DNA from 2 places in the Streptomyces sp. NPDC001890 genome. Region 1 is predicted to be linked to the other one. Evidence: riboswitches for the same ligand, from Rfam matches in the RefSeq annotation. Region 1 holds a riboswitch; the other holds the start of a gene.
What was found. A riboswitch is a leader RNA that binds a small molecule or an ion and turns the genes downstream of it on or off. The one in region 1 is predicted to bind S-adenosylmethionine.
Positions count from the first base shown of each region.

Region 2: linked by a shared signal. The riboswitch ahead of thrC (threonine synthase) and the one ahead of ACFYY1_RS04155 (aminotransferase class V-fold PLP-dependent enzyme) in region 1 are both predicted to bind S-adenosylmethionine.

Region 1 covers NZ_JBIATE010000001.1:946,511-958,246, reverse strand. Annotated here, with positions in the region: gene ACFYY1_RS04190 (hypothetical protein) at 1-575, opposite strand, end outside; gene ACFYY1_RS04185 (NlpC/P60 family protein) at 595-1,626, opposite strand; gene ACFYY1_RS04180 (NlpC/P60 family protein) at 1,862-2,890, opposite strand; gene ACFYY1_RS04175 (NYN domain-containing protein) at 3,175-4,536, opposite strand; gene ACFYY1_RS04170 (hypothetical protein) at 4,573-4,815, opposite strand; gene ACFYY1_RS04165 (rhomboid family intramembrane serine protease) at 4,979-5,731, shown strand; gene ACFYY1_RS04160 (Lrp/AsnC family transcriptional regulator) at 5,728-6,009, shown strand; gene ACFYY1_RS04155 (aminotransferase class V-fold PLP-dependent enzyme) at 6,073-7,449, opposite strand; SAM riboswitch class IV at 7,626-7,743, opposite strand; gene trpD (anthranilate phosphoribosyltransferase) at 7,829-8,893, opposite strand; gene ACFYY1_RS04145 (cytochrome bc complex cytochrome b subunit) at 9,018-10,643, opposite strand; gene ACFYY1_RS04140 (Rieske 2Fe-2S domain-containing protein) at 10,640-11,692, opposite strand; gene ACFYY1_RS04135 (c-type cytochrome) at 11,689-11,736, opposite strand, start outside.
Region 2 covers NZ_JBIATE010000007.1:125,443-137,178, forward strand. Annotated here, with positions in the region: gene ACFYY1_RS20065 (hypothetical protein) at 1-33, shown strand, start outside; gene ACFYY1_RS20070 (hypothetical protein) at 209-1,450, shown strand; gene ACFYY1_RS20075 (hypothetical protein) at 1,651-2,235, opposite strand; gene groL (chaperonin GroEL) at 2,550-4,172, opposite strand; gene ACFYY1_RS20085 (cold-shock protein) at 4,599-4,805, opposite strand; gene ACFYY1_RS20090 (MoaD/ThiS family protein) at 5,227-5,505, opposite strand; gene thrC (threonine synthase) at 5,536-6,870, opposite strand; SAM riboswitch class I at 6,888-7,014, opposite strand; gene ACFYY1_RS20100 (glucosyl-3-phosphoglycerate synthase) at 7,168-8,124, shown strand; gene ACFYY1_RS20105 (trehalose-6-phosphate synthase) at 8,238-9,665, shown strand; gene otsB (trehalose-phosphatase) at 9,712-10,605, opposite strand; gene ACFYY1_RS20115 (hypothetical protein) at 10,665-11,630, shown strand; gene ACFYY1_RS20120 (DUF3263 domain-containing protein) at 11,673-11,736, opposite strand, start outside.

The DNA of each region.
Region 1 (11,736 bases):
CGGTCGGCGGTCCCGGCGACGGCGCGCAGCTCCTGGTCCGTGCGGCCCACCCCGAGGACGAGGCTGCGCTTGCCGCGCACCACCCGTACGTCGCCCTGCTGCCAGAGCTGGCGGGCGCCGTCCCCGCCGGCCCGCTCCCCGACGACGTACCAGCGGCCGGCCGCCCGGTCCCGTCTGAGGTCGAGCACCCGGTCCGCGGCGACCGGCGCCGCGTCGTAGCCCTTGATCCGGTAGCGCAGCTCGGCGTCGGCGGTGGCCCGGTCGGTGCCCCGGGCGGTCACGTCGCGCAGCCGGTACGTCCATGAGCCGAGCGGTACGTCGGCGAGGTTGCCGAGCTCCCGGCGCTGGGCCGCGCGCAGCCCGGTGGCGCGGGGGTCCGTGGTGGCCAGGTAGGCGTCCGTGTCGTGGGCGAGCACGGCGGCGGCCCGGCGGTCCAGCGTGGCGCGGACGGCCCGGGTGGTGGATCCGGGGGCGGCGCCGTCGTCGTCGGGGGCCGCGCAGCCGGAGACGAGCAGCAGCCCGGCGAGCAGCGCTCCCGCCGCGCTCCGTCCGCTGTTCCGTCCCCGCCGCCGCATCACCCGATCGAGGGTACGGTCAGACGCGGGTCACCGACGAGACGGGCATCATGCCGACGGGGTCGTAGCGCACCGGGGCCCCGGGGTACGGGGCGTGGATCACCTGTCCGTCGCCGACGTACATCGCGACATGGCTCGCGTCCGCGCGGTAGACGACGAGGTCGCCGGGGCGGGCCTCGGAGAGCGGCACCATGCGTCCCGCGTACCGCTGGGCCTGCGAGGTGCGCGGCAGGCTGACCCCGGCGCGGGCGTACGCCCACTGCATCAGCCCGGAACAGTCGAATCCGGCCGGTCCGTTGGCCCCCCAGATGTACGGGCGGCCCAGCGCCTGCCGGACCGCCGCGACGGCGGCCGCCGCGCGTGCGGAGCCGGCCGGCAGATCCGCCATGGCGGGGAGCCCGCCGTCGCGGCCGGAGCGCGAGGCCCGCCCGAACTCCGCCCGGTCGGCGCCGGGCAGCGTCGCCAGCAGCTTCCTGGCCTCGGCGAGCTTGCGATCGACGGTGCGTTTGTGGCGGGTGGCGGCCGCCCGGCTGAGCTCCAGCTCGGCCAGTGCCCGGTCCGCCTCCGCCCGGGTCTGCTCCAGCCCCTGCTGGACCCTCTGGAGTTCCCGCAGCTCGGCGGCCTGGACTTCGTTCAGGCGCTCCAGCACGGCCGCCCGGTCCAGGTAGCTGTCCGGGTCGGAGGAGAGCAGCAGGGCGAGCGAGGGGTCGATGCCACCGGAGCGGTACTGCGCGCTCGCCGCCGAACCGAGCACCGTACGCATCCGGTTGACCTGTTCCTGGCCGCGGGCCGCCCGGTCCTGGGCCCGGTCCACCTCGCCGCGCAGCCGGCCGGCGTTCTCACCGGCCTCGTTGTACTGCTCGGTGGCCCGCTCGGCCTCGGTGTACAGCCGGTCGATGCGGGCCTTCGCGGTCCGGGGGGCGTCCTGCGGGTCGGCGTTCGCGGTGGCCGTGCCGAGGGTGGCGGCCGCGGTCGCCGCCGCGGCGGACAGAACGGTGGCCCGGACGCTCAGGTTGAGGCCGGACTGTGTGGAACGGCGATGGGACACCACGGACGCCGCACTCCTTCCGCTGTACGCAGACGCGCGCAGCCCCTGCCGCCCGGGGCGGGCGGACCGACGACCGGGAGCCGCGCAGCAGGCAGACAGTAGTCGCACGATCACGGAGCGACGAACGGCCGCGCCGCGAGGAAGGGTGCCGGAAACGACGGCGCCCCGCCGGTGACCTGTGGTCTCCGGCGGGGCGGACGGTCCGTGCGGGCGCGGGAATTCGCCCGTTCGGGCGTCGTCAGCCGACGCGCACGCCGAACTGGAAGCTGCCGATCGTGTCCATCGACTCGTACCGGACGAACGTGCCCGGGTACGGGGCGTGCAGGACGGTGTTGTTGCCCGCGTAGAGGCCCACGTGCGCGGTGTTGTTGAAGAAGACCAGGTCGCCGGGCTTCAGCGCGCTGCGTCCGATGTGGACACCGTCGTTGACCTGGGTGTAAGTGACCCGGGAGATCTGGACGTTGGCCTGGGCGTAGGCCCACTGGGTCAGCCCGGAGCAGTCGAAGGAGCCGGGGCCGGTGCCGCCGCGGCCGTACGGCTTGCCCACCTGGGTCTTGGCGGCGTTCAGGGCGGCGGCGCCCCAGGCGGAGGCGGGGACCTCGTTGCCCAGTTCGACCCGGTCGCCCGCGGAACGGCTGGCGCGCTGCTGGTCCTCGCGCATCTTCGCGCGCTCGGCGGCGGTCATCGAGTTGAGCAGCTGCTGCGCCTTGGCCAGCTTGGTCTGGAGGTCCTTCTTCTTCTCACCGAGCGTCTTGCGCACGTCCGCGAGGTCACCGAGCTTGTCCTGGGCCTCCTTGCGCTGCTGCGCGAGGACCCGCTGCTTCTCCTGGATCTTGCCCAGGGCCTCGGTCTGCTTGGCCGTCAACTGGTCGAGGGCCGAGGCCTGGTCGAGGAAGCTGTCCGGGTTGGACGAGAGGAAGAGCTGCACCGACGGGTCGATGCCACCGGAGCGGTACTGCGCCGCCGCGAGCGAACCGAGGCCATTGCGCAGGTTGTTGAGCTCCTGCTGACCGCGGGCCACCTTGTCCTGCAGTGCGCTGACTTCCTTCTCCAGCTTCTGCTGCTTCTCCTTGGCGCCGTAGTACTTCTCGTTGGCGTCACCGGCGTCGTGGCTGAGCTTCTCGACCTCTTCCCGGACTTCGCCCTTGGAGGGCTTCGGGTCGGCGTGGGCCGCCTGGGAGGTCAGGGCCACGGCCGCGGCGGCGGTCGCGGTGAGCACGGTCACACGGGCGCGGCTCGGCTGCTTGGGACGACGGTGGGACGCCACGGAGGCGAGCTCCTTCTTCCTCGAGCCGCCTACCGGGCTGTGGGGGACCTGAATCCCCGGCTCCGTGCATGTCACGGACTCGGCGGTGCCCTCGCCGTCACCCCGGATGGGTGATCAACCGTGCGAAGGTTCGAAGGCTGACCCTAGTGACCAACTTGTGATCAGTTCAAATCCTCACCCGAAAAATCTCGTCACGGAGCGCACTTCTTTACCCACGACGCACGGGGTGTAGTGAGGAATTGACGGTCCGTTCCCCGATTTCCACCGAGACCAGGCAAGTGCCGCTAGACGCGCGAAAGGCGCTTCAGGAGCAAGACGGACGCAACGGGCCTGGCACCCGCCTTCGCCACTCCGTCGGCGACTTCACGGTCGGTGGAGACCACCACGACCGGCCTGCCCGGAGGTTCGGCGCGCGCCAGCTGACGGATGAGCTCGTCGGCGGTCACCCCGGGCTTGCTGAAGAGCACCCTGACCCCGCGCGGCGGCGCCAGCAGCACCGGGGCCGCCAGCTCGGCACCGTCGAAGACACAGGTCATCTCCGCGCCGGTCTGCGCGGCAAGCACCGAGAGCCCGCCCAGCAGCCGCAACCGCTGCTTCTCCAGCGGCAGCTGCGGATAGCCGGTCTTGGTGACGTTGTAGCCGTCGACGATCAGATGCGCCTGCGGCAACGCGAGCAGCTGGTCGAGCAGGGCCGGATCGGTCTCCGAAAGGGCCCTGGCGGCGATGTCCTTGGGCGACAGCCGGCCCGGCTCGACCGCGTCCACGCTGTCCGCGGGGCGCATCGAGGAGGGCGGCAGGGCCAGTTCACGGCGGAGTCCGCTCGCCGCGTCGAGCACCGTGTCGAGCAGCAGCCGCAGCCGCATGTCCTCGACCGAGCGACCCTCCCTGGCGGCCCGGCGGCCCGCCTCCACGGACGCCTCGGCCTCACCGAGCCGCGCCTTGAGCCGCCGGCTCTCGCTCTCGGCCGCCGAGACCTGGGCGGCCGCCTCGGACCGTACGGCCTCGATCTCGGTCCGGCTGCGGCGCAGCGCGGCCTCTCCGCGCTTGACCTCGTTGACGGCGCTGCGCAGCTTGCGCTGGAGGGATTCGGCCTCCTTGCGGGCCGCGTCCAGCTCGGCGCGCAGCCGTTCCGTCTCGCTCTTCGTCTGGGAGCGGGCCTCGACGAGCTCCTCGCGCAGCCGCCCCAGTTCGCGCCGGCTCTCCTCGTCGGCGCGCTCGGCGTCCGCGCGCTGGGCCTCCTCGCCCGCGGCCGCGACCAGCTTGACCCAGCCCGCCGGGCGCAGCACATAGGCCGCCGCGGCCACGTCGACCGGGTCGGCGGCGGCGGGCGGCACCCCCGCCTCCAGGGCGGCGGCCAGCTCCGGCTGCCCCTCCCTGAGCCGGTCGCCGATCCGCTGCCGGAACAGCGCGTCGCCCTCCAGGGCGGCCGCCATCGCGTTCCCGGCGAACTTGGCCCGCCGGGTCGGGGTGAAACGGGCGTACTGCCGCAGCTGGGCCGGGAGTTCGGTGACCGTCAGGCCGCCGAACGCGTCCGAGACGAGCGCGACGACCCGCCGCCGTACGCCTTCGGGCAGCGGGCGGTCGAGCGCCTCGACGGCGCCGTCGGCCGCCTCGGCCGACTCGGCGCCGCTAGCGGGCTGCTCCACCATCCGTCACCCCAAATGTCTGTGGGCGCGGCTCCGTCAGGAGTCGGCACCCGGCCTGTCCACCAGTTCGATCTGATCCACCGCGTTGCACCAACGGCAGCGCACCGACTCGATGGTCTCACTGACCACCTCGCGTTCCTCGACGCTGGACTCACCGGCCAGGTCGAGATGGACATATTCGACGACCTTCGAGGAGCGCGTCACGTCGAAGCGCGTGAGATTTCCGCAGAGCGTGCAGCGCCAGCGAGTCCCGTCGGTCATCTGGGGAACCGTCGTCATCGTTGCGTCCTCTTTCGTCGAGTCTCTTGCTGCCTTGCTTCAAGGATCTCGCGGTGCGCCGTCGAACTGCGGATGTCCTGCCGTAACCCTACGGCCTCGCCCTGTCCCCCCGACACGGCGAGGCGGTCTGTCCCGTTCCCTCCGCTTGCGTCATGCTCTGTTCATGATCGATCGGCGAGCTGTGACCGGCAGGCTGACCGGTGGGCTGCTACGGACGGTCACCTCGGGCGGGCCGGTGGTGACCCATGCCCTGATCGCTGCCTGCGTCCTGGTCTTCGTGATCAGCCCGCTGTCCGGCTTCAACCCGGTCCCCGGCACCGCCGACGCCCTGCTCGCCGCCCAGGCCGGGTACTTCGAACGCTGGGGCGTGATCCCCAGCGAGCTGTGGGACGGCTCCGCGCACGCCCTGCTCACCCCGCTCACCGCCCTCTTCGTGCACGGCAGCTGGCTGCATCTGCTCGGCAACGTACTCTTCCTGTACGTGTTCGGGGCGATGACCGAGGAGCGCATGGGCCGGCTCGGGTTCACCTTCTTCTACGTGATCTCCGGCTACCTGGCCCTGGTCGCCTACGCGGCCGCGCACGCCACGTCCGACCAGACGCTGGTGGGCGCCTCGGGGGCGATCTCGGCGGTGCTCGGGGCGTTCCTGTACCTGTTCCCCCGGGCCCGGGTCACCAGCCTGTTCCCGTTCCTCTTCTTCCTGCCGCTGCGCTTCCCCGCCTGGATCGTGCTGGTCTTCTGGTTCGCCCTCCAGTGGCTGGCCGTCCAGGGCGCGGGCAGCGGGGGGCCGGGGGTGGCCTATCTGGCCCATGTGGTGGGCTTCGCCCTCGGCTTCCTCTACGCCTGGGGGCGTTACCGGCGTACGGATAGAGTGAAGGGACCAGCCACGGCCACCGAGGGAGAAAGCCAGCCGTGATCACCGCGATCGTGCTCATCAAAACCAGCGTGGACCGGATTCCCGAGATCGCCGAGGCCATCGCCGCGCTGGACAGTGTCAGCGAGGTCTTCTCGGTCACCGGTACGTACGACCTGATCGCCATGGTCCGGGTGCCCAAGCACGACGATCTCGCCGATGTCATCCCCGGCCGGATCAGCAAGATCCCCGGCGTCGAGGCCACCGACACCCATGTGGCGTTCCGTACCTACTCGCAGCACGACCTGGAGGCCGCCTTCGCCATCGGCCTCGACGCGTAGGCACCCCTTCAGCACACCTCGGCGGGGGACGGGCACACGGCCCGGCCCCCGCCGAAGGTCTGTTCAGAGCTGCGCCGCACCCCGGTCCGGGACGCAGCGGCCGTCCTCGGTGCGGTACTTCCACTGGGCGCCCTTGCGCACGAGCTCCTTGACCGCGCGGACGAACCGCTCGATGTGCTCGTCGGGGGTACCGGCGCCGAAGCTCACCCGGATCGCGTTGAGCGAGCGTTCACCCGGCTCGGCCTCCGGCGCACCGCACTCGCCGACCTCCTGCGGGTCGCTGCCCAGCAGGGTGCGGACCAGCGGGTGGGCGCAGAACAGTCCGTCGCGGACGCCGATGCCGTACTCGGCGGAGAGCGCGGCGGCGAAGTGCGAGCTGTTCCAGCCCTCCACCACGAAGGAGATGACGCCGACCCGCGGGGCGTCGTCGCCGAACAGCGAGAGCACCTTGACCTCGGGGACCTCGGCGAGGCCGGCACGGACCGCGTCGACGAGGTGCTGCTCCCGGGCGACCAGGTTGTCGAAGCCCGCCTCGGTGAGCGCCTTGCAGGCGGAGGCGATGGAGTACACGCCGATGACGTTGGGGGAACCGGCCTCGTGGCGGGCGGCGGTGGAGTGCCACTCGACGTCCACCCCGCCGTCGGTGCGACGGGCGACCTTGCGCGAGGCGCCGCCGCCCGCGAGGTAGGGCTCGGCCTGCTGCAGCCAGTCGGCCCGGCCGGCGAGGACGCCCGAGCCGAAGGGCGCGTACAGCTTGTGCCCGGAGAAGGCGACCCAGTCCACGTCCAGCTCGGCGATGTCGACGGGGTGGTGCGGGGCGAGCTGGGCGGCGTCCAGCACGATCCGGGCGCCGTGCGCGTGGGCGGCGGCGGCCAGCTCCTTCACCGGCCACAGCTCGCCGGTGACGTTGGAGGCGCCGGTGACACAGACCAGCGCGGGGCCGTAGGGCTCACGGTCGGCGAGCGCCCGCTCCAGCGTCTCGACCGCCTGGGCCGGGGTGCGCGGGGCGTTCAGGTACGTCACCCGGGCGTCGCGCCACGGCAGCAGCGAGGCGTGGTGCTCGGTCTCGTAGACGAAGACCTGGCAGTCGGCCGGGACGACCGCGGCCAGCAGGTTCAGCGAGTCGGTGGTCGAGCGGGTGAAGATCACCTGGTCACCGGCGCGGCAGCCGAGGAACTCCGCGACGGTCGCGCGGCTGTTCTCGAAGAGGTCCGTGGAGAGCTGCGAGAGGTATCCGGCCCCGCGGTGGACGCTGCCGTAGTACGGGGCGTACGCGGCGACGTCGTCCCAGACCCGCTGGAGCGCGGGGGCGCTGGCGGCGTAGTCGAGCGCGGCGTAGGTGACCTCGCCACCCGTGACCAGCGGAACCGTCACATCCTTGCCCAGAACCGGCAGAGGGGCACAAAGCGACTGGTCGGCGGCAGCGGTGAAGACAGACATGGCGAACTCCCGTAAGAGGCAGGCGAATCGCATGCGCCGGCGGATACGCGGCAGCGCAGCGGAAGAGGTGAAGAAGGGGGTGCGGAGGAGGGCCGACGGCCCTATCGCATTCGCATGCTCACAAGAGGCTCCCTAGGGACCAGGACCCCGGGGGTTGGCATTCACAGATGCCGAGGGGCCCGCGCTTGCCGCAGACCTCGCTGCCTACGGCCTGGTCTTCACCCGGGGCACCCCGCCACGGACGGAGGGTTGCCGGACAGCGGGCCGGGGCCGTAGTCGCTGTCACTCATGACCTGACCAGCATCCTGCCATACGTACGAAGACGCGCAAGGCGCAGTCCAGGATCCGGACTGCGCCTCGCACCACATCTGCGCCTGTTTCAGGCGTTGCTGGCCGCCACCCAGCGCTCCAGCGCACGCGCCGCCGCCCCGGAGTCGATGGACTCGGCGGCCTTCGCGATCCCGGCCGCGAGCTGCTCGTCCAGCGTGCCGTCCGTCGGGTCGAGAGCCGTCAGCGCCGCCGCCGAGTTGAGCAGCACGGCATCCCGCGCGGGCCCCCGCTCACCGGACAGCACCCGCCGGGCCACATCGGCGTTGTACGAGGCGTCCGCACCGCGCAGGGCCTCGACGGGCACCAGTTCCAGACCGACGTCGCGCGGGTCGAAGACCTCCTCGCGCACCGATCCGTCCCGGACCACCCAGACCCGCGAGGTCGCGGTCGTGGTCAGCTCGTCCAGGCCGTCGTCACCGCGGAAGACCAGCGCCGAATTGCCGCGCTCGGCAAGGACACCGGCGACGATGGGCGCCATCTTCAGATCGGCGACACCGACGGCCTGGGAGCGCACCCGGGCGGGGTTGGTGAGCGGTCCGAGGATGTTGAACGTGGTCGGCGTGCCGAGTTCCTTGCGGGCCCTGGCGACGTACCGCAGGGCGGGGTGGAACTTCACCGCGAAGCAGAAGGTGATGCCCGCCTCCTCCGCGACCTCGACGACCCGCTGCGCGGAGAGGTCCAGGTTGACGCCGAGCTTCTCCAGCACGTCGGAGGAACCGCTCGCCGAGGAGGAGGCGCGGTTGCCGTGCTTGACGACCTTGGCGCCGGTGCCGGCGATGACGACCGCCGACATGGTGGAGATGTTGACCGTCTTGGCGAGGTCGCCGCCGGTGCCGACGATGTCGACCGTACGGCCGGGCACATGGATGGTGTTGGCGTGCTCGTACATCGTCCGGACCAGGCCGGAGACCTCGTCGATGGTCTCGCCCTTGGCACGCAGGGCCACCGCGAATCCGGCGATCTGCACATCGCTCGCCTCGCCGCTCATGATGCGGTCCATCGCCCACGCGGTGTCGTCGGCGGTGAGGTCCTCGCCACGCAGCAGGGGGTTCAGCACGCCGGGCCAGGTACGGTCCGCCACGCTGTCGCCGCCGATCGGGGTCACAACGTTCATGGTCCGCTCCTGGGGTCCACAGCCGGTAAAAGGGATCACCTCCACCCTATCGAGCGCCGGGGGCAGCAAAGAGCCCCGTCCATCGAATGGACGGGGCTCTCGCTGTGGCGATCAGTTCAGGCGATCAGTGGTGACCGTGGCCGCTGGTGATCTCCTTGTACTCCTCGGCGGTGGGCTTGGCGATCTGGTTGTTCTCGCCGTAGTAGCCCTTGCTGAGCCGGGCCCGCAGCTTCTGCAGCGCCGACACCTTGCGCTCGACACCGTTCTCGTCGACCGTCGGGCCGATCTCGACCGGCTTGTACTGCTCGTGCGCGGTGAGCGTGTGCAGCTGCTCGGGGCCGAGCGGCTCGTGGATCTCGACGAACTCGCCGTGCGGCAGGCGCTTGATGATGCCGGACTCGCGTCCGTGCAGCACCTTCTCCTTGTCGCGGCGCTGGAGGCCGAGGCAGATCCGCCGGGTGGCGATGAACGCGAGGACCGGGCCGACGAAGATGAAGATCCGGACGAACCAGGAGATGGCGTTCAGCGACAGGTGGAAGTGCGTGGCCCACAGGTCGTTGCCACCGCCGATGAAGACGATGACGTACTCGGTGATCCAGGCGACACCGAAGGCCGTCCGGGTCGGGGCGTTGCGCGGGCGGTCCAGGATGTGGTGCTCGCGCTTGTCCCCGGTGACCCAGGACTCGACGAACGGGTAGACCGCGATGATCGCGAGTACCAGTCCGAAGGCCATCAGCGGGATGAACACACCCAGGACGAGCGTGTGACCCCAGAGGTTGATCTCCCAGCCGGGCATCACTCGGATCAGACCCTCGGCGAAGCCCATGTACCAGTCGGGCTGGGCGCCGGTGGACACCTGGTCCGGGCGGTACGGGCCGATGTTCCAGATCGGGTTGATCGTGGCGATCGCCGCGATGATGGCGATGATGCCGAAGACCAGGAAGAAGAAGCCACCGGCCTTCGCCATGTACACCGGCAGCAGCGGCATGCCGACGACGTTCTTGTTGGTGCGGCCGGGACCCGCGAACTGCGTGTGCTTGTGGTAGAAGACCAGGATCAGGTGCGCCACCAGCAGACCGAGCATGATGCCCGGCAGCAGCAGGATGTGGATCGAGTAGAACCGGGCGACGAAGTCGTGACCGGGGAACTCTCCGCCGAACAGGAACATCGAGATGTACGTGCCGACGATCGGCGTCGACAGGATCGCGCCCTGGGTGAAGCGGACACCCGTACCGGACAGCAGGTCGTCCGGGAGCGAGTAGCCGGTGAAACCGGTGAACATACCCAGCACGAACAGCAGGAAGCCGAACAGCCAGTTGATCTCACGCGGCTTGCGGAACGCACCCGTGAAGAAGACGCGCATCATGTGCACGAACATGCCGGCCAGGAAGATCAGCGCGGCCCAGTGGTGGATCTGGCGAACCAGCAGACCACCGCGGACGTCGAAGCTGATGTCCAGCGTCGAGGCGTAGGCCTGCGACATCCGGATGCCCTGCATCGGCTCGTACGAGCCGTGGTACACGACCTCGCCCATGCTCGGTTCGAAGAACAGCGTCAGATACACACCCGTGAGGATGATGATGATGAAGCTGTAGAGGGCGATCTCACCGAGCATGAAGGACCAGTGGTCCGGGAAGATCTTGCGCATGTTGGCCTTGGCCAGGGAGTAGATCCCGAGCCGGCCGTCCGCCCAGTCGGCCACCCGCTCACCGGCGGGCGCCTTGCGCTGTGTGTCGGTCGCAGTACTCATCCGCGCTCCCAGAATGCAGGACCGACGGGCTCGTCGAAGTCACCGAGCGCCTCGAGGTTGCCCTCGCTGTTCACACCGATCCGCAGCTGCGGAAGGGCGTGACCGGCCGGACCGAAGATGACGCGGGCGCCGTCGGAGAGGTCGAAGGTGGACTGGTGGCACGGGCAGAGCACGTGGTGCGTCTGCTGCTCGTACAGGCTGATCGGGCAGCCGACGTGGGTGCAGATCTTGGAGAAGGCCACGATTCCCTCGTGGGCCCACTCGCGCTCGCGCTTGTCCTTGATGTTCTCCGGCTGGATACGGACGATCATCAGCGCGGCCTTGGCGATCTGGTTCTGGAAGTCGTGCGCGCTCTCCTCCAGGCCCTCGGGCATGGCGAAGGTCAGCGAACCGACGGCGACGTCCTCGGGACGCAGCGGCTCCATCGTGTTCATGTTGATGAGCTGCTTGCCCCTGGCCCACAGGGTGGTGCGGAGCTTCTTCTCCGGCAGCGGACCGAGGTCGCGCAGCAGCACCACGCCGGAGAGCGGCACCAGGGCCAGCGCGCCGAACATGGTGTTGCGGATCAGCTTGCGCCGTCCGAACGCGGACTCCTCGGCACCCGCCGCGAAGTCCGCCATGACCTTCGCCTTGACCTCGGGCTCGGCCTCGATGGCGTGCCGGTCGTCGGCGACCTCCACGTCGGACATCAGCGTGCGCGCCCAGTGGACGGCGCCCGCGCCGATCGTGAAGAGTGCCACGCCCAGGGTCAGCCCCAGGGAGAAGTTGAGCGCGCTCACATGGCCGAAGGGCCAGATGTACACGATCTTGTCGACCGGGAAGATGACGTACGAGGCGATGAAGCCGATCGTCGCCAGCATGGACAGCGTGAACATGAACGCGACGGCGCGCTCGGAGCGCTTCGCGGCCCGTTCGTCGATGTCCTGGATGCGCGGCTTGTGGGCCGGCAGCCCCGGGTCGGCGAACGGGTCGTCCGCGACCTTCACCGCGTCGTGCGCGGTGCCCTGCTCAGCGGGCAGGTTCTCGTCTGGAATCTCTTGGCTACTCATGACTTCTTGGCCTTAGCGGTGTGGGCCGCGACCCAAATGGCAAC
Region 2 (11,736 bases), on a different contig from region 1:
TCCGTCAGGCCGGGGCGCCCCGGAAGGTCTTGAGCCCGCGAGGCCGAGCCGTCGCCCGGTGTCCCGTGTCCGGCCCGGCGTCCGGTGTCCGGTGTCCGAAAGCGGCTCCCACCTGGGAGTGGTTTGAATCGCCTTCGCTGACCGGTCGCTACGTTCCGTGTTCCTCTTGGCGCGGATCGTAATCAACTGGCCCAAAGGGGAACGAACCATGTCCGAACCCACCCATGAGCAGATCGTCTCCGGGCTCCACGACCGGCCCCCCATCGCACTGGCCCCCGGCCCCCGCCTGGACGCCGAGAGGCCCAGCTCCCTTCCGTTGCCGCCCAGCGATGTGTGGGAGCTGCCGGGCGGTACCGCCTGGGTCTACTACGGCGAGGGGAACCCCGGTCTCGTACGGCCGGTCATCTTCTCCGACGGCTTCGGCACGGGGCCGAGCGAGCTGGAATTCTCCTGGCAGATCATGGAGTTCGGTGACTACGCGCTGATCAGCGAGCTGCGTCGCCGTGGCCACGACGTCGTCCTGCTCGGCTACCACGAGCGCAGTGCGTCGATTCTGGACAACTCGCTCACCGCGCAGGCCGCGATCGCGCGGGCCGTCGCGGAGCGGCTGGGCGACACGCCGCTGGCGGTCGGCGGGTTCAGCATGGGCGGGCTCGTCACCCGGCACGCGCTGGCCAAGATGGAGAGCCAGGGCATCGACCACCAGACCTCGCTGTACTTCTCGTACGACAGCCCGCACCGGGGCGGCTGGATCCCGATCGCGCTCCAGGCGTTCGCGCACTACATCAAGGACCTCGACAGCCGGTTCTCCGACCAGATCAACAGCCCGGCCGCCCGCCAGCTGCTGTGGCGGCACATCGAGAAGTGGGACAGCGCTCCTGACCAGAGCGACGAGCGCGGCGTGTTCCTGGCCCAGATGCAGGCGGTCGGCGAATGGCCGCGCGGGCCCCGGCTGATCGGCGTCTCCAACGGGACGGCCGACGGGACCGGAACCGATGTGCGGGCGGGCGAACTGGCCCTTGAGGGCAAGGGCCTGACGGTGGTGGGGACCAAGCTCTACACCCAGGCGCCAGGGCTCGACGAGCTCGTCGCGAAGCTGCGGGTGGTGACGCTGAAGACCAACGAGGTCCGTACGAAGGGGCTGCCGTCGATCGACGGCGCGCCCGGCGGCTCGCTGGAGGGCTTCGGCATCCTCGCGGACGCCTTCAATGCCCTGAACCCGTTCCTCGGCTTCAAGACCGACGTACGCATCCGGTCGCACTGCTTCGTACCGTCCGTCAGCGCGGTCGACGTCGCCGACCTGGACACGGACGACGAGCTGTACAAGGACATTTCCTCGCTCCCGGAGGGCACCGGCGGGCTGGACGAGTTCAAGCTCGCTTCCCGGAACGAGGGGCACACCCTCGTGACGGAGGAACTCTGCACCTGGCTGCTCGACCGGCTGCCGTAGCGGGAGCGCGGCGCGGTGTCCCGTACCCACGGCGCTCCGGCGGGCATCGTGGGTGCGTCCGCCGCGCAGACGCACGGAGGGTGGCGGGGGCGTGAGGGGACGCGAGCGGCGCCGAAGGCGCCCTTGATGGGGGCCTACCCCTTGAATTCCTCGTCAGGGGGTAAGCCCACGAGTCGGGCTGCCAGTCCCTGGAAGCCGGGCTAGTCCGCGATCCTGGCGTACTGGTAGCTGGTCTGGCCGTTGTCGTCTCCGGAGTGCTGCCGGCCGACCATGACCTCGTATTCGCCCGCCTTGGAGTAGCTGTTGCTCTCCCGCTGGCCCGGGGTCCAGCGGTAGCTGGTCAGTTCCACCGTTCGCCCCCAGGCGCTCAGCGAGGCGGTCGCGTACCGGGTCGGGCCGTTCTCGTCGCCGGAGTGCTGCCGGCCGACCAGGACCTCGTTGCTGGGAGCCGAGAAGAACGAGTTGCTCTCCCGCTGGGCATCGCTCCAGTGCGGGGCGCCCACCCTGGCCATCTGGCCATCGATGAGGACGAGACCGCAGTAGTACGTGGTGCTCCCGTTCTCGTCACCGGAGTGCGACCGGCCGAGCAGGACCTGGTTGGTGGGACAGGTGACGGGGACACCCGACGATTCCTTCACCGTCTGGGTGTAGCCGTCGATGATGATGACTTCCGACGCCGCGGCGGCACTCGCTTCGGGCGCTGTCGTCGCGGCCAGCCCTCCGGACAGGAGAGCGGCGCCGACGAGGGCCATGGACCGCTTGGTGATGCGGGAGAAGTGGATCACGGAATGCCTTTCGCCTCGCGGTGCACTGTGTCAGTGCACTTCGCCGAGGCAGGCTATGCGGCGGGCGGAGCGCCAGATGATCTTCTGCCGTGGTGGCGCCGGGAGAGCACCCGATGGAATGAAAACGCAGCTCAACGCGGTGCGCGCGCCGTCTGCCCCGTAGCGATCGGTTCCGCTGCACCCTCGCGGGCGGTCGCACCGCAGGTGTATCCCTTGCGCTCGCGCGGCCCCCGGAGACGGCATCGGCCCCTTGGACCAGCTGGTCCAAGGGGCCGATGCGGCAAAGCTGTACAGGAACTACCGATCCGTCAGGATCAGAAGTCCATGTCACCGCCCGGCATGCCGCCCGGAGCGGCCGCGGCGGCCTTCTCCGGCTTGTCGGCGATGACGGCCTCGGTGGTGAGGAAGAGCGCGGCGATGGACGCGGCGTTCTGCAGGGCGGAGCGCGTGACCTTCGCCGGGTCGAGGATGCCCTCGGCGATCATGTCGACGTACTCGCCGGTCGCGGCGTTCAGACCGTGGCCGACGGCCAGGTTGCGCACCTTCTCGACGACGACGCCGCCCTCAAGACCACCGTTGACGGCGATCTGCTTGAGCGGGGCCTCCAGCGCCAGCTTGACGGCGTTGGCGCCGGTCGCCTCGTCACCCGAGAGCTCCAGCTTCTCGAAGACGGCCGAGGCCTGGAGCAGAGCCACGCCACCACCGGCGACGATGCCCTCCTCGACGGCGGCCTTGGCGTTGCGCACCGCGTCCTCGATGCGGTGCTTGCGCTCCTTGAGCTCGACCTCGGTCGCGGCACCGGCCTTGATGACGGCCACGCCGCCGGCCAGCTTCGCGAGGCGCTCCTGGAGCTTCTCGCGGTCGTAGTCCGAGTCGGAGTTCTCGATCTCGGCGCGGATCTGGTTGACCCGGCCCTGGACCTGGTCGCTGTCACCGGCACCGTCGACGATGGTCGTCTCGTCCTTGGTGATGACGACCTTGCGGGCGCGGCCGAGCAGGTCGAGACCGGCGTTCTCCAGCTTGAGGCCGACCTCCTCGGAGATGACGGTGCCACCGGTGAGGATGGCGATGTCGCCGAGCATGGCCTTGCGGCGGTCACCGAAGCCCGGAGCCTTGACGGCGACGGACTTGAAGGTGCCACGGATCTTGTTGACGACCAGGGTCGACAGGGCCTCGCCCTCGACGTCCTCGGCGATGATCAGCAGCGGCTTGCCGGACTGCATGACCTTCTCCAGCAGCGGAAGGAGGTCCTTCACGTTGCTGATCTTCGAGTTGACGATCAGGATGTACGGGTCGTCCAGGGACGACTCCATGCGCTCCATGTCGGTGGCGAAGTACGCCGAGATGTAGCCCTTGTCGAAGCGCATACCCTCGGTGAGCTCCAGCTCCAGACCGAAGGTCTGGGACTCCTCGACGGTGATGACGCCTTCCTTGCCGACCTTGTCCATGGCCTCGGCGATGAGCTCGCCGATCTGGGTGTCGGCGGCGGAGATGGAGGCCGTCGAAGCGATCTGCTCCTTGGTCTCCACGTCCTTGGCCTGCTCCAGGAGGGCGGCGGAGACGGCCTCGACGGCCTTCTCGATACCCCGCTTGAGGGCCATCGGGTTGGCACCCGCGGCGACGTTGCGCAGGCCCTCGCGGACGAGAGCCTGGGCGAGAACGGTGGCGGTGGTCGTACCGTCGCCGGCGACGTCGTCCGTCTTCTTGGCGACCTCCTTGACCAGCTCCGCACCGATCTTCTCGTACGGGTCCTCCAGCTCGATCTCCTTGGCGATGGAAACACCATCGTTGGTGATCGTGGGGGCGCCCCACTTCTTCTCAAGGACGACGTTGCGACCCTTGGGGCCAAGGGTGACCTTGACGGCGTCGGCGAGCTGGTTCATGCCGCGCTCGAGACCGCGCCGGGCCTCCTCGTCGAACGCGATGATCTTGGCCATGTGAAGTGGTCCTCCCGGACAGGGGTGGATTTCTCCGGACCGAGTGGCGCCCGCGACGGACGGCCTGCGTGACCGGTGGTTCCTTGCCCCATCGGCCTGCGGGCCTCACCGGCCCGGTCCAAGTTCTGTCACTCTCACCTGGAGAGTGCTAACGCAATGATTAGCACTCGACCCCCGTGAGTGCAAGCGTCCCCCTCGGGATGTGGACAACCTCGGAGGGGCACGGAGGGGGGTGAAGGGCTGTGGAAAACCTCTGGCGGCACAGGCCGGCAGCGGCATGCACCGTCAGGACGCACCGGGGCGCACCGGCGTGCATCGGCGCGCGCGGGGCGGTCGCGGACGCACCGAGGGCCCGTACCCCCGGGGTACGGGCCCTCAGCGCGTGAGTGCAGTGCGTGGATGGTGTCGTTGGCCGACCGTTCGAACTCAGCCGACGGCGAGCTTGACCATGTCTGCCTGCGGCCCCTTCTGGCCCTGCGAGATCTCGAATTCAACTCGCTGACCCTCTTCGAGGGTGCGGTACCCGTCCATCTGGATCGCGCTGTAGTGGACGAAAACATCCGCACCACCGTCGACCGCGATGAAGCCGTACCCCTTCTCCGCGTTGAACCACTTGACGGTGCCCTGAGCCATGCCTAACTCCCCTATTACTGGCCCTTGCGCAGGACCGCACTTCGCGGACCCGGGTCAGAACTCACCCTCCGACAGGAGAGGGTGTGTGCGCCGGAACGCGTCGACCGCGGCTGAATGTATCTGCCCAACTGCCCTCTGCAACAGGTCAATCGGACGAGAATTCTCGGCCGCACCGAACGCCCGAATATGGGAAATTCATGAGATTCCTGGGCAAGTCGGGCCAGACAAAGGCGACTTATGCCGCAAGCACATCGCACACTTTGGCTGCATCTTGTCGCGACCGGGCGCATTCTCATATGCGGGCGGCACGGGCAGCTGGGGGGACTTCCCACACTCTACCGCGCTCAACCATGCAGAATTGCCCCCTCCGCGATTGAAGCGGAGGGGGCAATTCGATAACGCGGTGGGGTCGGACGGGGCGTCAGCAGCCGCCGGCCACGGCCGGGATGATCGAGATACCGGCGCCGTCCGGCGTGGCCGTCTCCAGACCGCCTTCGAAGCGCACGTCGTCGTCGTTGACGTACACGTTCACGAAGCGGCGCAGCTTGCCCTGGTCGTCCAGGACGCGGGCGGCGATGCCCGGGTGGTTCTGCTCCAGGGACTCGATGACCTGGGAGAGGGTCGAGCCCTCGGCCGGGACCTCGGCCTGGCCGCCCGTGTAGGTACGGAGGATGGTGGGGATGCGGACCTTGACGCTCATGATGGGTGCCCTTCCTGAAGTCTCGGGTGGTCAGCTGGTGGCGAGGCCGGCGGCTCGGAACGCGTCCAGGCTGGGACGGATCGTCGCGGTCGCCTGAGAGGTTTCGGCCACCGCGTCGAGGGTCTTGAGGCCGTCACCCGTGTTGAGTACGACGGTGGTCAGCGACGGGTCGATCAGACCGGCCTCGATGAGCTTCTTCGTCACGCCGACCGTCACACCGCCCGCCGTCTCCGCGAAGATGCCCTCGGTGCGCGCCAGCAGCTTGATCGCGTCGACGACCTGATCGTCGTTCACGTCCTCCACGGCACCGCCGGTGCGGCGGGCGATGTCCAGGACGTACGGGCCGTCGGCCGGGTTGCCGATGGCGAGGGACTTGGCGATCGTGTTCGGCTTCTGCGGCCGGACGACGTCGTGGCCGCCCTTGTACGCGACCGAGACCGGCGAGCAGCCCTCGGCCTGGGCGCCGAAGAGCTTGTACGGCTTGTCCTCGACCAGGCCGAGCTTGATCAGCTCCTGGAGACCCTTGTCGATCTTCGTGAACTGCGAGCCGGACGCGATCGGGATGACCAGCTGGTCCGGGAGCTGCCAGCCCAGCTGCTCGCAGATCTCGTACGCCAGGGTCTTGGAGCCCTCGCCGTAGTACGGACGCAGGTTGACGTTGACGAAGCCCCAGCCCTCGCCGAGCGGGTCGCCGATGAGCTCGGAGCAGAAGCGGTTGACGTCGTCGTAATTGCCCTCGATGCCGACCAGTTCACCGCCGTACACCGCGGCCATGACGACCTTGCCCTGCTCCAGGTCGTGCGGGATGAACACGCAGGAGCGGAAGCCGGCCCGGGCGGCGGCGGCGCCGACGGCACCGGCGAGGTTGCCCGTGGAGGAGCAGGAAAGGGTGGTGAAGCCGAAGGCGCGGGCGGCCTCGATGGCCTGGGCGACGACGCGGTCCTTGAAGGAGTGCGTGGGGTTGCCGGAGTCGTCCTTGACGAACAGCTTGCCCTGCTCGACGCCGAGCTCACGGGCGAGGTTGTCGGCCTGGACGAGCTTGGTCCAGCCGGGGTTCAGGTTCGGCTTCTCGGCGACATCGGCGGGGACCGGCAGCAGCGGCGCGTAGCGCCAGATGTTGGCCGGGCCGGCCTCGATGCGCTTCTTCAGCTCCTCGGGAGAGCCGCTCGGCAGGTCGTACGCGACTTCGAGCGGCCCGAAACAGGACGCGCAGGCGAAAATGGGGCCGAGTTCGAAACGCTCGCCGCACTCGCGGCAGGAAAGGCCCGAGGCGGGACCGAGGTCGACGGTGCGGGTGCCGGTGGATTCCGCGGCTTCGGCGTCGACGGAGGAATCGGTGCTTACTGCAACGGTCTGCGCAGCCATGGTGGCGAGGCCCTTTCTCCTCATCTTCCTCGCGGCGCGTTTCGCCACGAGACGGAATTGGCACCTTCCTCACCGGACCTCACGGTCGGTGGGGGGGTTGCCGGGACTTCAACGGGCCGTTCCCTCAGTCCCTCTGGATGAGCGCTGTGGCACCGGATCTTCGATCCGGGCATTTATCGGCGGACGGACCCCGGCATGCGATGGTCGTCCGCGTTGTTCAAGACTGTAACCGAAGCACCGGACTCTTGAGATAGTCGTCCGAACCGCGAGATGGATCACATACAGGGAGTATCGACCGTGCTGGAAGAGGTCGAATGCTGGCTGGCCAGGCGTTCCTGGTCGGCCGCCGACCGCCCGCTGGACAGCCTGCTGGCCGCCAGGGCCAGGGCCGGGGAATCAAGCCGCGGGAGCGTCAGTGTCGTACTGCCGGCGCTGAACGAGGAGGCGACGGTCGGCGAGATCGTCGCGACGATCCGGCGCGAGCTGATGGAGAAGGTCCGGCTGGTCGACGAGCTCGTGGTGATCGATTCCGGTTCCACCGACGCCACCGCGGAGGTGGCCCGGGAAGCCGGTGCCCGGGTGGTGCACCGCGACGCGATACTCCCCCGGATACCGGCCGTGCCCGGCAAGGGCGAGGTGCTGTGGCGGTCGCTCCTGGTGACCGGTGGCGACATCGTCTGCTTCATCGACGCCGACCTGAAGGATTTCTCGGCGGACTTCGTCTCCGGCATCGTCGGCCCGCTGCTGACCGACCCGGACGTGCAGTTCGTGAAGGCGATGTACGACCGCCCGTTCGGTGACACGGCGGGGCAGGGCGGCCGGGTGACCGAACTCGTGGCCCGCCCGCTGCTCAATCTGCACTGGCCGCAACTGGCCGGTTTCGTGCAGCCGCTGGGCGGTGAATACGCCGTACGCCGCTCGCTGCTCGAACGGCTGCCCTTCCCCGTCGGCTACGGCGTGGAACTGGGCCTGCTGGTCGACGCGCTGCACACGGTGGGGCTGGACGCGCTGGCCCAGGTCGACGTGGGGGTGCGCAAGCACCGGCACCAGGACGGGCAGGCGCTCGGCCGGATGGCCGCGGCGATCTACCGGACCGCGCAGCTGCGGCTCTCCCGCGGCCACCTGACCCGCCCGGCGCTCACCCAGTTCGAACGCGGCGAGAACGGCTTCGTGCCGCGCACCCATGCCGTGGACACCGAGGAGCGGCCCCCGATGTGCGAGATCGAGGAGTACGTTTCGCGCCGCGCGGCGTGATGTGGTCCGGTCACGTGGTCCGGCGTGCTCCGGCCACGCGGTCTGGCCACGTGGCCGGATGTGGTCTGACTTCGCACGTTTGGGCGGTTCGTGATCGGGCTAGATTCCGCAACATGGTCTCCGAGCACGATGCCCAGCCCGCTGCCCGGTCCGCTGCACGGTCCGGCGTCCGGTCCGATGCCCAGGTCCTCGTCGCGTCCAACCGCGGCCCGGTCTCGTACACCCTGGGCGCGGACGGATCGCTCGACGCGAAACGGGGCGGCGGCGGTCTCGTCTCCGGGCTGAGCGCCGTGGACGACAAGCTGTGGGTGTGCGCCGCGCTCGGTGACGGGGACCGGGAGGCGGTCCGGCGCGGGGTCGCCGAGCAGGGCGTACGGATGCTCGACATCGACGCGCGGGTGCACGCCGACGCGTACAACGGGATCGCGAACTCGGTGCTCTGGTTCGTCCACCACATGCTGTACCAGACGCCGCTGGAGCCGGTCTTCGACGCGGAGTTCCGGCGGCAGTGGGCGTCCTTCGAGACCTATAACCGGGCCTTCGCCGAGGCGCTCGCCGAGGAGGCGGGGCAGGGCGCGGCGGTGCTGGTGCAGGACTACCACCTGGCGCTGGTGCCGGGCATGCTCCGCGAGCTCCGCCCCGACCTGCGGATCGGCCACTTCTCGCACACCCCGTGGGCGCCCGTCGACTACTTCCGGCTGCTCCCCGACGACATCGCCGAGCAGTTGCTGCACGGCATCCTGGGCGCGGACCGGGCGGCGTTCCTGACACGGCGCTGGGCGGACGCGTTCATCGGCTGCTGCACCCAGATCCTGGGCGGCACCGGGCACACCAGGATCGGGGTGCACGGGCTCGGCGCGGACGGGGACTTCCTGCGCCGCCGGGCCCACGAGGCGGATGTGGACGAGCGGATGGCGGCACTGCGCGAGCAGACCGGCCCCGGCCGGAGGACGATCGTACGGGTGGACCGAACGGAACTGTCCAAGAACATCGTGCGCGGCCTGCTCGCGTACCGGGCGCTCCTGGACGAGCGGCCCGAGTGGCGCGAGCGCGTCGTCCATGTCGCCTTCGCCTACCCCTCGCGGCAGGACCTCGCGGTGTACCGGGACTACACGGCCGAGGTGCGGCGGGTCGCCGACGAGATCAACGCCGTGTACGGCACGGCGGGCTGGACGCCGGTGGTGCTGCACGTCAAGGACGACTTCGCCCGCTCGCTCGCCGCGTACCGGCTGGCCGACGTGGCGCTCGTCAACCCGATCCGTGACGGTATGAACCTGGTCGCCAAGGAGATCCCGGTCGTCTCCGACCACGGCTGCGCGCTGGTGCTGTCGCGGGAGGCGGGGGCGTACGAGGAGCTGGGCAGCGACGCGGTGGTGGTGAATCCGTACGACGTCTCCGCCACGGCGGCGGCGCTGCACGAGGCGCTGACGATGGCGGAGGACGAACGGGCCGCGCGCACGGAACGCCTGGCCGCGGCGGCGGTCGCGCTGCCGCCGCAGCAGTGGTTCCTGGACCAGCTGGACGCGTTGCGGCGGGGCTGAGAGCGGGGTTGACAGCGGGCCGGGTCCGGTCGGATCCGGCCCGCTGTCAGAGCCGCTGGGCCAGTGCCGTCAGGAAGGCGACGACGTCGCCCGGTCCGGCCAGCAGCAGATCGGCCCGCTCGGCCAGTTCGGGCACCTCCGCGCTGCCGCTGCACACCAGCAGACCGGGGATGCCGTCGGGGCCCTCGGCGCGGAGCTTCTCCACCGCCGAGTACGCGGCGAGGTCGCCGAGGTCGTCGCCCGCGTACAGCACCGACTCGGCGTCCGTCTCCCGTACGTACTGCGCGAGTGCCACGCCCTTGTCCATGCCCGGCGGGCGCAGCTCCAGGACCAGCCGGCCCGGCTCGACGATCAGTCCGTGCCGGGCGGCGAGTTCGCCGAGCGGGCGGACCAGCGCCTCGAACGCGGCCTGCGGGTCGGCGGCCCGGCGGGTGTGGACGGCGATCGCCCGGCCCTTCTCCTCTATCCAGGTGCCGTGCCATGAGCCGGACCGGTCGAGCACGCCGGGCAGTTCGGCGCGGACCGAGGCGATGCCGGGGTGCGGGGCGGGGGCGTGGACGGTGCCGGACACGGCGTCCCAGCGTTCGGCGCCGTAGTGGCCGAGGACGACGAGGTGATCGAGGCCCGGGACCCCGGCGAAGCCGCCGTGGCGGACCGCGACGCCGGCCGGGCGGCCGGTGATCACGGCGACGGAGGCCACTTTCGGGGCGAGCGCGGCGAGGGCCTCGACGGCGCCGGGGTGGGCGCGGGCCTGTTCCGGGTCCGGGACGATGTCGGCGAGGGTGCCGTCGAAATCGAGCGCGATGACGGCGCGGTCGGGACGCGCGAGGATCGCGGCGAGGGCCTCTTGGCCGGGGGTGGTGGTGGGGGTCGGGAGTGGGGGTGCGGGTGTTTGTGTGGGTGCGGGTTCGGGTGCGGGTGCTTCCGGGTTGCTGCCCATGGGGCGAGCCTATAGCGGCGGGCCCGGCGCCGGCCCTCCTGCGGCGTGACGGGTGAGACGTGGACGTCATCGGCGAGGCCGACTCCCCGGAGAAGGCCGTCACTGCCACGATGACCTCCGACTGCGGCGCGGGTGTACAGGGAGAGGCAATGGGTGAGGCGGTGCCGGACGCGACCCTGCTCATGGGCGTGCACGGAGTCCTCACCCGGCACCCCTGGCTCACACCGCCCGAGGGCGCTTCGGCGTCCGGCCCGCCCGAGGACGCGTCGGATTCCGGTTCCGACGTGGTCGAGGACGCGTCGGATTCCGGTTCCGACGTGGCCGAGGACGCCTCGGAAGCCGAAGACATCGACGTCTTCGGCCTGGCGGTGAACCGGGCCGAGGCCTACGGGTGGAGCAGCACCCTGCTGGGCGCCGGCATGGAGCTCGGCGGAAGCCGGTGGGGGCACAACGACGCGGGGGAGGACTGGACGCAGGACGGGCGCGTCCGGGAGATCGGCTGGCTCCAGGTGGACGTGTCCTCCTGCCTGAACCGGCAGCGACTGCCCGTGCTGCCGGTGGCGACGGTCCTCGGCGATGTGCTGCGGCAGGTGGGCGATGTCCGGGTCACCGGAGTGCACACCGTGACACCGGTGCATCTGGCGCCGGATCCCGCTGCGGCTCTGCTGTACGCCGCGCACTGGTACGAGCTGGCCGATCCGGGCGCGGCCAGGGACATCACCGTGACCGTGTCGGGCCGCGCTGCGGGGCTGCCGGGCCGGGGCGGGCGCGTTCGCGAAGAGGCGCTGGCGTGCGCCTACGGCCGGATGACCGTCGAGCCGGAGAGCACCGCCGTGAACCTCCCGGGGCTGTCCCGGTCGCCGACCGGGAAGGTGCAGACCGAGGGGATGCGCCGGGCCCTGGCCTTCCGCTGCCGGGTACCGGTGTGGTCCTTGGACGCGGCGGCCTGGACCACGGAGGTCTTCGTCGAGGCGCTCCGTGCCACCGGCACCGCGGAGCCCGTCCTGATCACCGTCTCCTGCTGAGCGGACGCCGGTGCCGGCGCCGCCCCGCCCTGTACTCCGGCCTCAGCGCCGTTCGCGTTTCGCGTCCCTCACCCGGCGCAGGCGGTTCACCGTGACCGGGTCCTCC